DNA from 3 places in the Streptomyces sp. NPDC058000 genome. Region 1 is predicted to be linked to each of the others. Evidence: riboswitches for the same ligand, from Rfam matches in the RefSeq annotation. Region 1 holds a riboswitch; each other region holds the start of a gene.
The links. A riboswitch is a leader RNA that binds a small molecule or an ion and turns the genes downstream of it on or off. The one in region 1 is predicted to bind thiamine pyrophosphate.

Region 1 (4,043 bases):
ACAGGAGGAAGTCGAGCAGCGCCTTGCCGCCCTTCTCGTTCTTGGCGCCCTTGAGCAGACCGCCGAATTCGATCTGCCGGAAGCAGGTGCCGGTCGCGACGCCGGTCGGGGCCTCCTTGGGGGCGGGGTTCTTGCCCATGACCTCGGCGGGCGGGCTGGAGGCGTAGGAGACCACCAGCGGCTTGTCCCCCTTGCCCTTGCCGGCGGCGGAGCCCGAGAAGCGCTCGTTGTACGCCTGCTCCCAGCCGTCGACGACCTCGACACCGTTGGCCTTGAGCTTCTTCCAGTAGTCCGGCCAGCCGGCTTCGCCGTGGGTGGCGATGGTGCCGAGTTGGAAGGCGAGCCCCGGAGAGGAGGTGGCGGAGTTCTCCGTGACGAGCAGCCCCTTGTACTGCGGCTTGAGCAGGTCGTCGAAGGTCTGCGGCGGCGCGAGCTTGTGCTGGGTGAAGTAAGCGCGGTCGTAGTTGACGCAGATGTCGCCGTAGTCGAGGGGCGTGACCCGGTGGGCGCCCTTGTCGAGCTGCAGGTCGGCCGGGACGCCGTCCAAGCCCTTGGCCTTGTAGGGGGTGAAGATGCCGGCGTTCAGGCCGCGCGAGAGCAGGGTGTTGTCGATGCCGAAGAAGACGTCGCCCTGCGGGTTGTCCTTGGACAGGATCGCCTGGTTGACGGCTTTGCCGGCGTCCCCGCCCCTGAGCACCTTGACCTTGTAGCCGCTTTCCTTCTCGAAGGCGGCCAGGACGGACTTGGAGGCGTTGAACGAGTCATGGCTGACGAGCGTGACGGTCTTGGCGTCGGCGCTGCTGCCGCCGGTACCCGAGCTGCCGCACCCGGCGAGTGCGGTCATACCGGCCGCGGCAGCCAGCGCTGCCGCGGTGATCCTGCTGGTGGTGCTCACTGATTCCTCCTGGCTGGCCAGGAAGAGACGCGGCCCCGCCCGGTGTCCGCTGCGTTCTGCGTCGGTGACGTTCGGCAACGGACGGTGGGCGGGGCGCAACAGCATGAGTGACGACCGAACTTCCTACCCGGAATGACCCGGGCGAGGTTCAAGGGTCTGCGGGCGCCGTAGGGCTACGACGTGTCCGCACTCTCAGCGCTGTGGCGCTCCCCTGTCGGAATGTGCATTTGTTCGACGACACCGTACCAGCGGGTGGCTCAGCGCTCCGAGGCGGCGAGCTGTCCGCACGCACCGTCGATCTCCTGGCCCCGGGTGTCCCGAACGGTCACGGGCACGCCGTGTGCCTCGATGGCCCGCACGAACGCCAGCTCGTCCTCGGGCCGCGAGGCGGTCCACTTCGAACCCGGCGTCGGATTGAGCGGAATGAGGTTGACATGGACCCGCTTGCCCTTGAGCAGCCGTCCCAGCAGGTCACCGCGCCATGCCTGGTCGTTGATGTCGCGGATCAAGGCGTACTCGATCGAGACCCGGCGACCGGACTTCTCGGCGTACTCCCACGCCGCGTCGAGCACCTCGCGGACCTTCCAGCGAGTGTTGACCGGCACGAGGGTGTCCCGCAGCTCGTCGTCGGGCGCGTGCAGCGACACCGCGAGCCGGCACTTGAAGCCCTCGTCGGCGAACCGCAGCATCGCCGGGACCAGCCCGACCGTGGAGACGGTGATGCCGCGCTGGGAGAGGCCCAGCCCGTCCGGCTCGGGGTCGGTCAACCGCCGGACGGCGCCGACCACCCGCTTGTAGTTGGCGAGCGGCTCGCCCATGCCCATGAAGACGATGTTGGACAGCCGCGCCGGCCCACCGGGCACCTCGCCGTCGCGCAGCGCCCGCATCCCGTCGACGATCTGGTGCACGATCTCGGCGGTGGAGAGGTTCCGGTCCAGGCCGGCCTGTCCGGTGGCGCAGAACGGGCAGTTCATACCGCAGCCGGCCTGCGAGGAGATGCACATGGTGACCCGGTCCGGGTAGCGCATCAGGACGGACTCGACGAGGGTGCCGTCGTGCAGTCGCCACAGGGTCTTGCGGGTGGTGTCGTCGTCACACGAGATGTGCCGCACCACCGACATCAGGTCCGGGAGCAGCTCCGCCGCCAGCTTCTCGCGCGCCGCGGCGGGGATGTCGGTCCACTCCGCAGGGTCGTGCGCGTAGCGGGCGAAGTAGTGCTGCGACAGCTGCTTGGCGCGGAACGGCTTCTCGCCGATCGCGGCCACCGCCTCGCGGCGCTCCACCGGGCTGAGGTCGGCGAGGTGCCGAGGGGGCTTCTTGGCGCCGCGGGGGGCGACAAACGTCAGTTCTCCCGGGGCGGGGCGGGCCATGAGCGGAAACTCCTCTGCGCAACGAGGCCGGGCGGCTTCTGCCGACGCGGAACCAGGGGCCGGACAGAGCCGGAACCAGGAGGCCTCACGGATCACCCCCGCGGTCGCGGGGGCGGAAAGGGCGCGCCGCGAATGTGCGACGCGCCCTTCAAGGGTAACCGGCGGCGCTCAGCCCGATCCCACGAAGATCACGAATAGCAGCCAGACCACGGGGGCGGTCGGCAGCAGGGAGTCCAGTCGGTCCATGATGCCGCCGTGGCCGGGCAGCAGGGTGCCCATGTCCTTGATGCCCAGATCCCGCTTGATCATGGATTCGCCGAGGTCACCGAGGGTGGCGCTGACCGCGACCGCGAGGCCGAGCAGCAAGCCCTGCCACCAAACGCCATCCTTGATCAGGAACTGCATGCACAGCGCGCCCGCCGCCATCGCGAAGAGCACCGCGCCGACGAGTCCCTCGCGGGTCTTACCGGGGCTGATCCGCGGCGCGAGCTTCTTCTTCCCGAAGCGCCAGCCGACCGCGTAGGCCCCGGTGTCACTGACGACCGTCAGCAACAGGAAGGTCAGCACCCGCTGCGGCCCGTCGTCCGCGGCCGCCAGCATCAGGGCCACGAAGGTTGCCAGGAACGGGACGTAGAAGGCCGCGAAGACTCCGGCGGTGACGTCCCGGAGGTAGTTCTGGGGCGCCTCGGTCATCCGCCAGACGAGGACGGCGAGCGCGCTGAGCGCCATCGCCACCCATGCCCCCTCGGCGCCGCGCACGTATCCGGCGACCACCATGGCGGTGCCGCCGATCGCGAGCGGGACCAGCGGCACCCGGATGTCCTTGCGCTCCGCCAGCCGCGAGGTCAGTTCCCACAGGCCCACGACAACGGCGATCGCTATGACGCCGATGAACACCGGCTTGTAGACGAAGAGCGAAGCGAGGATGACCGCGCCGAGTCCGACACCGACCCCTATGGCGGCGCGCAGATTGCGCCCCGCGCTCTTCTTCTGCGGTTTCACTGGGTCGTTGTCGGACCCGGGGAGCGAGGTGGGCATGGGCTCCTGCGGCCTGTCGTCGCGGAACAGGGGGCCGCTCCGGCGAGCAGCCCCCCGGTCGTCCGAGTTATCCCGGATGTCCCGATGGTCGTCCTGGTGTCCGCCCGGCTCGGGCACGATGGGCATGGGCCGAGTCTGCGCCGCGCCGCCCCCGTCGTGCAGGGGACCCGCCGGGACGGGGGGCGCCGCACCGCGCAGCGAGGCGGCCGGGCCGTGATCGGGCGGTCCCCACTGGCCGGCGCCGGGCGGGGTCCCCCAGGATGACTCGTTCATCAGACCTCTAGGAGCTCGGATTCCTTGTGCTTGAGGAGCTCGTCCACCTGCGCGACGTACTTCGCGGTGATGTCGTCGAGCTCCTTCTCGGCGCGACGTACCTCGTCCTCGCCCGACTCCTTGTCCTTGACAAGCTTGTCGAGCGATTCCTTGGCCTTGCGCCGCACGCTGCGGATCGAGATCTTCGAGTCCTCGGCCTTGTTCTTGGCGACCTTGATGTACTCGCGGCGGCGCTCCTCGGTGAGCTCCGGGAACGTCACACGGATGATGTTGCCGTCGTTGCTCGGGTTGACGCCGAGGTCCGAGTCACGGATCGCCTGCTCGATGTTGCGCAGTGCGCTCTTGTCGAACGGGGTCACCACGGCCATCCGCGGCTCCGGAACCGAGAACGATGCCAGCTGGTTGATGGGCGTCATGGCACCGTAGTAGTCCGCCACGATCTTGTTGAACATCGCCGGGTGCGCACG
Region 2 (4,043 bases), on a different contig from region 1:
CAATCTCGGTCACAGGACAAGCCTGCCACCTCCCACTGACAGCCGGTACCCGGGCATCGCCATCGGGCGGCGCGTGCACACCGCCGGGTGAGCCGTGCGGCCGCGGACTGCGCTACCGGACCGCCGACTTGAGCGGAACGCTCGCGTCCGCCGCCCGTTCCCGGTCGAGCAGCGCGCCCCGCTCGATGAGCCGGCGCCCCTGGGCCAGGTCCCGCGGGCGCCCCACGGCCAGCAGCGCGACCAGCCGTCCCGCCCCGCCGGCACTGTCGCCGTCGCCGTCGCCGCGGAGCCAGAGCACCGACCAGGCGGCGCCGGCCGGATCGCCGCGCCAGACCAGTTCGTCGGCGTCCACGTGGTGACCGGCGTACTGCACGAACCGCCCGAACTGCTCGGACCAGAAGTAGGGCACCGGGTCGTAGACCGTGCCCTCGGCCAGTCCGTGGGCGATGTTCTCGGCCACCGTGCGGGGCCCCTGGAGGGCGTTGTCCCAGTGGTGGACCAGCAGCCGGGTGCCGTAACGGGCCGACGGGAAGGAGGCGCAGTCGCCGACCGCGTAGACGTCGGGGACGGAGGTGCGCAGCCGCTCGTCGGCCAGGACCGAGCCGTCCGCGGGCGAGAGGGCGACGCCGGAGCCGGCCAGCCAGGCGGTGGCGGGCCGGGCGCCGACCCCGACCACGACGGCGTCGGCCGGCAGGGTGGTGCCGTCGGCGAGGGTCACCGCGCCGGGGGCGACGGAGTCCACCCGCACGCCGGTACGCAGATCCGCTCCGGCGTCCGCGTACCAGCCGGTCATGTACGCCGCGACCTCGGCGGGCAGGGCGCCGGCCAGCGGGTGGTCGGCGGCCTCGACGACGGTGACCTCGCAGCCCGCCTCGCGGGCGGCGGTGGCGAACTCCGCGCCGATCCAGCCGGCCCCCACCACCACGATCCGGTGCTGGGCGGCGAGCACCGGCCGCAGCCGCTCGGCGTCGTCCAGGGTGCGCAGCAGGTGGACGTCGGCCAGCCCCTCGCTGCCGGGGAGCCGGATCGGTTCGGCGCCGGTGGCGATGACGGCGTGGTCGTAGCGGATCGGGCCCCGGTCGGTCTCGACGACGTGCGCGTCCGGGCGCAGTGCGGTGACCGGGCTGCCGAGGTGGAGGTCGATGCCGAGGCCGGCGAAGTCGATGTCGAACGCGGAGCCGTCGGCCTTGCCGAGCAGCACCGCCTTGGACAGCGGGGGGCGGTCGTAGGGCTGGTGGGGCTCGTCGCCGAGGAGCGTGATCGCGCCGCGCCAGCCTTGTTCGCGCAGGGCCACGGCGGTCTGCACACCCGCCATCCCCGCGCCGGCGATCACCACGCGCGGCGTGCGGTCAGGGGCCTGGGGAGACTTGCTCTGCTCGCTCACCCACTCACTTTAGGACGGCGGACGACGCGGCCCGCAGCAGCGCGCAAGGAGATCTCTGACACAGCGTCATGCACCGTGGCGGCGGGGTCCGGTCCCCGGGCGCTCCCTTACGACGCGTCGCGGCCCGTATTAGGGTGGCGGCTGCACGCACTCGCGGGAGCCCGGACGGACCGGGCTGAGAGGGAGGCTGGACGGCCTCCGACCGTACGAACCTGATCCGGGTCATGCCGGCGAAGGGAGGGGCTGGACGCCCATGCATCCATCTGCCACACCATCGGACCCGCCGCGGCCGGACGGCCGGCACCCCGATGTGCTGGTCATCGGCGGCGGCATCATCGGGCTGGTCACCGCCTGGCGGGCGGCCGGCCGCGGACTGCGCGTCGCGGTGGCGGACCCCGCGCCCGGCGGCGGCGCGGCGGCCGTCGCGGCCGGCATGCTGGCCGCCGTCACCGAACTGCACTACGGCGAGGAGACCCTGCTGGGGCTCAACCTGGCCTCGGCGCGCCGGTATCCACGCTTCACGGAGGAGCTGGAGGAGGCGAGCGGGCAGCGGATCGGCTACCGGCGGTGCGGCACCCTGGCCGTCGCGCTGGACGCCGACGACCGTGCCCACCTACGGGAGCTGCACGCCCTCCAGGTCCGCTCGGGTCTGGACTCGCAGTGGCTGACCGGGCGCGAGTGCCGCCGACTGGAACCGATGCTCGCCCCCGGGGTGCGCGGCGGCCTCCGGGTGGACGGCGACCACCAGGTCGATCCGCGGCGGCTGACGAGCGCCCTGCTGGCCGCCTGCGAGCGGGCCGGGGTGGTCTTCCACCGGGCGTCGGCGGAGCGCCTGACGACCGCCGGCGGGCGCGCCGCGGGCGCCGAACTCGCCGACGGGACGCGGCTGGCGGCCGGTCAGGTCGTACTGGCCGCGGGCAGCCACAGCGGTCGGCTGGCCGGCGTCCCGGAGGCGGTGCGGCCGCCGGTGCGGCCCGTCAAGGGACAGGTGCTGCGACTGCGGCTGCCGAACCCGCCCCCGGGCGGCCAGGCGTTCCTCTCCCGCACCGTACGGGCCGTGGTCCGGGGCAATCCCGTCTACCTGGTGCCCCGGGAGAGCGGTGAACTGGTCCTCGGCGCCACCAGCGACGAGCTGGGCTGGGACACCACGGTCACCGCGGGCGGCGTCTACGAGCTGCTGCGGGACGCCCACGAGCTGGTCCCGGGCATCACCGAGCTGCCGCTGACCGAGAGCCGCGCCGGGCTGCGTCCCGGCTCCCCCGACAACGCGCCGCTGCTCGGGCCGACCGAGCTGCCCGGCCTCCACCTGGCCACCGGCCACTTCCGCAACGGTGTCCTGTTGACGCCGGTCACCGGTGACGTGATGGCTGAGGTGCTGGCCACCGGAACCGTCCCGGAAGAGGCCCGCCCCTTCTCCCCCGCGCGTTTCTCCCCCCTCACCCAGGGGGCAGCGCGCCTCCGCGCCCTTGAGGAGCAGCCCGTATGAGTGCCCCTAATACCCCCGGCACCCCCAGCAGCCCCGTTACTCCCGATGCCCTTGACGCCCCCGACGGCCCCACGGTGTCCGTCTCCGTCAACGGGGCGGCCCGCCGGATCCCGGGCGGGCTGACCCTCGACCGGCTGGTCGCCACGCTGTCCCGGGCGTCGGCCGGGGTGGCCGCCGCGGTCAACGAGACCGTGGTGCCACGCACCCAGTGGTCCACCACCGCGCTCGGCGACGGCGATCGCGTCGAAGTGCTCACCGCCGTGCAGGGAGGCTGAATCATGGCCATGGCCGACACCGCAGTGGAGCGGGGGACCTCCCCCGTGGCACCCACCGCCGACGCCGACCCGCTCACCATCGCCGGCACCGCGTTCCGGTCCCGGCTCATCATGGGCACCGGCGGCGCGCCCAGCCTCGGCGTCCTGGAGCGCGCGCTGCTGGCCTCCGGTACCCAGCTGACGACCGTCGCCATGCGGCGGCTGGACCCGACCGTGCAGGGCTCGGTGCTGTCCGTGCTGCAACGGAACGGGATCCGGGTGCTGCCGAACACCGCCGGCTGCTTCACCGCGGGCGAGGCGGTGCTCACCGCCCGGCTCGCCCGGGAGGCGCTCGGCACGGACTGGGTCAAGCTGGAGGTCGTCGCCGACGAGCGGACCCTGCTGCCCGACCCGGTGGAGCTGCTGGACGCCGCCGAGACCCTGGTGGACGACGGCTTCACCGTCCTCCCGTACACCAACGACGACCCCGTCCTCGCCCGGAAGCTGGAGGACGTGGGTTGCGCGGCGATCATGCCGCTCGGTTCGCCGATCGGCTCCGGCCTCGGGATCCGCAATCCGCACAACTTCCAGCTGATCACCGAGCGCGCGGGCGTCCCGGTCATCCTGGACGCGGGCGCGGGCACCGCCTCGGACGCCGCGCTCGCCATGGAGCTGGGCTGCGCGGCGGTGATGCTGGCGTCGGCGGTGACCCGGGCGCAGGAACCGGAGCTGATGGCGGCGGCGATGCGGCACGCGGTGGAGGCGGGCCGGCTGGCCCACCGCGCGGGCCGGATCCCCCGCCGCCACTTCGCGCTGGCGTCCTCGCCGATCGACGGTGTCGCGGAGCTGGACCCGGAGCGGCCGGCCTTCTAGGGGGCCGGTCCGGGTGGATCGTGGCCGGGTCCGCGGCGCCGTGGAA
Region 3 (4,043 bases), on a different contig from region 1:
GGAGGCCCAGGTGCTCCTTGGGCGTGACGTAGCAGAGCATCGCGGTGCCCCACCAGGCGATCATCGCGGCGCCGATACCGGAGGTGATGTGGTCGTAGGCGGGCGCGATGTCGGTGGTGAGCGGGCCGAGCGTGTAGAACGGGGCCTCCTCGCAGATCTCCTGCTGGAGGTCGATGTTCTCCTTGATCTTGTGCATCGGGACGTGGCCCGGGCCCTCGATCATGGTCTGCACGCCGTGCCGCTTGGCGATGGTGTTCAGCTCGCCGAGGGTCCGCAGCTCGGCGAACTGCGCCTCGTCGTTGGCGTCCGCGATGGAGCCGGGACGCAGGCCGTCACCGAGGGAGAAGGTGACGTCGTAGGCGGCGAGGATGTCGCAGAGCTCTTCGAAGTTCGTGTAGAGGAAGGACTCCTGGTGATGCGCCAGGCACCAGGCCGCCATGATCGAGCCGCCGCGGGAGACGATGCCGGTCTTCCGGTTGGCGGTGAGCGGGACGTAGCGGAGCAGCACACCGGCGTGCACCGTCATGTAGTCGACGCCCTGTTCGGCCTGCTCGATGACGGTGTCCTTGTAGATCTCCCAGGTCAGCTCCTCGGCCTTGCCGTCGACCTTCTCCAGCGCCTGGTAGAGGGGGACGGTGCCGATGGGCACGGGGGAGTTGCGGAGCACCCACTCGCGCGTGGTGTGGATGTTGCGGCCGGTGGAGAGGTCCATGACCGTGTCGGCGCCCCAACGGGTCGCCCAGGTCATCTTCTCCACCTCCTCCTCGATGGAGGAAGTGACCGCGGAATTGCCGATGTTGGCGTTCACCTTCACCAGGAAGTTCTTGCCGATGATCATCGGCTCGATCTCCGGGTGGTTGACGTTGGCCGGCAGCACCGCCCGGCCGGCGGCGATCTCGTCCCGTACGAACTCGGGGGAGACGTTCTCGCGGAGGGCGACGTACTCCATCTCCGCGGTGATCTCGCCACGCTGGGCGTACGCGAGCTGGGTGGCCGGGGTGCCGGCCCGGCCACGGCGCGGCTGACGCGGCCGGCCGGGGAAGACCGCGTCGAGGTTCCGCAGGCCACCGCGCGGTGAGGTGTGCTTGACCCCGTCGTCCTCGGGACGCATCGGGCGGCCCGCGTACTCCTCGGTGTCGCCGCGCGCGATGATCCAGTTCTCCCGCAGCGGCGCCAGCCCGCGGCGGACGTCGGTTTCGATATTGGGGTCGGTGTACGGCCCTGACGTGTCGTAGAGCGTCACGTCCTTGCCGTTGGTGAGGTGCACCCGCCGGACCGGGACCCGGAGGTCCGGACGCGATCCGGAGACATAGCCCTTGTGCCAGCCGATCTGCGGCTTTTCGCCGTCGGTCGAGCCGTTTTCAGGCGTGCGTGCATCCTGCAGAGTCATGTAGACCCAACTCCCTACGCCGGCATTACCCGGTAACAGGTTCGGCGGTCGACGCAGCGGCTTCCGTCATCCGGTGTTTCACGTGAAACACCGCTGGGACGGAGGTCAGCGCCCTCTCAGCCCGGTGCTCCGAGCTCCCGCGATTGCAAAGGTGCCACCACGGTAGCGGCCGATGCCGCGGTGTGAACAGGGGGCCCACGGGTTCTTGCGATGATCGGGCGGTGAGCCCTCCCGAAGCCCAGCACCTCGCCGCCGGCCCTGCGCACACGCACAGCCACGGGCCGGCCGCCCCCGTCTCCCGGCATCTGCGCAAGGTCATCGCCGCCGTCCTGATCCCGTTCGCGGCCGCGGTCGCGGTCGGTCTGATCGTCCTCTGGCCCGGTGGCGCGCCGTCCCACAAGCCGTCGGGGGTGGGTTTCGACCAACCCACCGAGAAGGCCCGGATCACCAAGGTCGAGGAGGTGAACTGCGCGGCGGTACATGCCGAGCAGCAGCCGCAGCCCACCGCGCCCGGGGGCCAACCGCCGGCCGCCGGCGCGTCCCGCGACAAGCCCTGCGAGCAGGCGACGGTCAAGGTCACCACGGGGGAGAACGCCGGCCGGACCTTCCAGACGGTGGTGACGCCGGACGCCCCGCGGCACTACACGACCGGGCAGGACGTGGTCGTCTCCTACTCCCCCAAGGCGCCGAGGGATCTGCAGTATGCGGTGACCGACGTCGACCGCACCGTTCCGATGTGGGTGCTGGCCGCGATCTTTGCCGTTGCGGTGGTGATCGTCGGGCGGCTGCGCGGGGTGCTGGCGCTGGTGGCGCTGACCACCAGCTTCGGCCTGCTGACGCTGTTCATCCTCCCGGCGATCCTCCAGGGCTCCGATCCGCTGGTGGTGGCGATGGTCGGCGGCAGCGCGATCATGCTGATCGCGCTCTACATGTGCCACGGGCTGACGGCCCGTACCTCCGTGGCGGTGCTCGGCACCCTCGCCTCCCTGCTGCTCATCGGGCTGCTGGGCTCGATCTTCACCCGCTGGGCGCTGCTGACCGGCAACACGGACGACACCACCGGTCTGGTGCACGGGCTGTACCCGAACATCGAGATCCGCGGTCTGCTGCTGGCGGGGATCATCATCGGCTCACTGGGGGTGCTCGACGATGTGACGGTGACCCAGACCGCGGCGGTCTGGGAGCTGAAGGAGGCCGATCCGTCGGCGGGTTGGCGCAAGCTGTACGGCGCGGCGATGCGGATCGGGCGGGACCACATCGCGTCGGTGGTGAACACCCTCGTCATGGCCTACGCGGGCGCCGCACTGCCCCTGCTCCTGCTGTTCTCGATCGCACAGAGCAGCGTCGGTACGGTCGCCAGCAGCGAGGTGGTCGCGGAGGAGATCGTCCGCACCCTCGTGGGCAGCATCGGGCTGGTCGCGTCGGTGCCGGTGACCACGCTGCTGGCAGCCCTGGTGGTCTCGGCGGATCGTCCGGTGCCGGGCGGGACGGGGCGGGTGCCGGCCATCGGGGGACGCGGCGGGCGGCGCGCGGCGCACGGGCGACGCCGTAAGCACTGAGCGCGCAGCGCGGAAGCGAGACGGGCCGAGGGGGGAAGGGTCGGGCGGGCGAAGGGCGTTGGGGCGACAGGGCAGGGACGATCGGCAGCTGGCCGGGCGGCGGCGACAGGGGGAGTGAACGGGCTGTGGTCGGCGGTATCAGCCGGCCGGAGCCTCCGTAAGGATCCGGTCCAGCGCGGCCTCCAGGGTGTCGCAGACCTCCTCCTTGCCGAGCGGAACGATGCGGTCCGTGCGATCCAGGAAGGCGATCAGCGGCGGTGCGCTGGCCCGGAAGAGAGCCCGCTCGGCGCCGACCTGAAGGCTGATGTAGACATCGCTGAGGTGCTCGGGGGAGGACGGCTCGACCCGGACGTCCCCCTCGCCGGCCGGCCGGCTCAGCCCGTCCAGCAGCAGTTCACGGCCGAACACCCAGGTCACGGGCGCATCCCCGGGGAGATCGAAGGTGAGCCGGACGGCGTAGGGATCGGCGCTGTCGAATTCCAGCTCCACCGGGATCCGGAAGGCGAGCTCCTCCGAGACCAGGAAGCTCATGATCACTTCTGCCTGAACCGTGTCGTTCATCAACCACTGCCCCGCGCTTGATCGGAGATGGCCGGGAATCATCCCTGGAAGCCCTATTGACGCCATCGTCGGTCACATGCAGGCAGATCACAAGGAGTGAGTTTTCAGATACTGATAGAGAAGGCGAGTGTCGTTAGTACCGTCTCCGCCATTTTCCGTAGTCGTTCCGTAACTGCATGCAATCGGTGCGCTTCCGTCGCAGGAAGAGAAACCGCCAGTGTCGCGGCGGCGGAGCCGACCCGGATGGGAATCGCCGAGCACACCGTGCCCAAGGCATATTCCTGGCGATCATAGGCAACTTGGCCGCGACGCACCGTAGCCAGCCGATTCAGCAGATCACCCTCGGAACGCACCGAAAAGGGCGTCATCGACTGCACCGGATAGCGGGCCAAGTGCTCTTTCCGGGTCGCTTCGTCGAGCTGCGCCAGGAGGCACTGCCCGATCGCATGGGTGTGGGCGGTGGAGCGGAAGTCGGCCCATTCCTCGACGGGCGGCCGCGCCGGATCGTCGGTTATCGCCACCACCTCCACCTC

Region 2: linked by a shared signal. The riboswitch ahead of thiO (glycine oxidase ThiO) and the one ahead of ACFVT2_RS23005 (thiamine ABC transporter substrate binding subunit) in region 1 are both predicted to bind thiamine pyrophosphate.
Region 3: linked by a shared signal. The riboswitch ahead of thiC (phosphomethylpyrimidine synthase ThiC) and the one ahead of ACFVT2_RS23005 (thiamine ABC transporter substrate binding subunit) in region 1 are both predicted to bind thiamine pyrophosphate.

Annotation. Positions count from the first base shown of each region.
Region 1 covers NZ_JBHVQS010000024.1:21,361-25,403, forward strand. Annotated here, with positions in the region: gene ACFVT2_RS23005 (thiamine ABC transporter substrate binding subunit) at 1-895, opposite strand, end outside; TPP riboswitch at 998-1,118, opposite strand; gene rlmN (23S rRNA (adenine(2503)-C(2))-methyltransferase RlmN) at 1,153-2,265, opposite strand; gene ACFVT2_RS23015 (phosphatidate cytidylyltransferase) at 2,434-3,576, opposite strand; gene frr (ribosome recycling factor) at 3,576-4,043, opposite strand, start outside.
Region 2 covers NZ_JBHVQS010000087.1:428-4,470, forward strand. Annotated here, with positions in the region: gene ACFVT2_RS40380 (Rv2175c family DNA-binding protein) at 1-13, opposite strand, end outside; gene ACFVT2_RS40385 (NAD(P)/FAD-dependent oxidoreductase) at 113-1,384, opposite strand; TPP riboswitch at 1,528-1,640, shown strand; gene thiO (glycine oxidase ThiO) at 1,638-2,870, shown strand; gene thiS (sulfur carrier protein ThiS) at 2,945-3,145, shown strand; gene ACFVT2_RS40400 (thiazole synthase) at 3,155-3,997, shown strand.
Region 3 covers NZ_JBHVQS010000001.1:361,888-365,930, forward strand. Annotated here, with positions in the region: gene thiC (phosphomethylpyrimidine synthase ThiC) at 1-1,390, opposite strand, end outside; TPP riboswitch at 1,385-1,541, opposite strand; gene ACFVT2_RS01730 (YibE/F family protein) at 1,612-2,949, shown strand; gene ACFVT2_RS01735 (SsgA family sporulation/cell division regulator) at 3,088-3,510, opposite strand; gene ACFVT2_RS01740 (IclR family transcriptional regulator) at 3,615-4,043, opposite strand, start outside.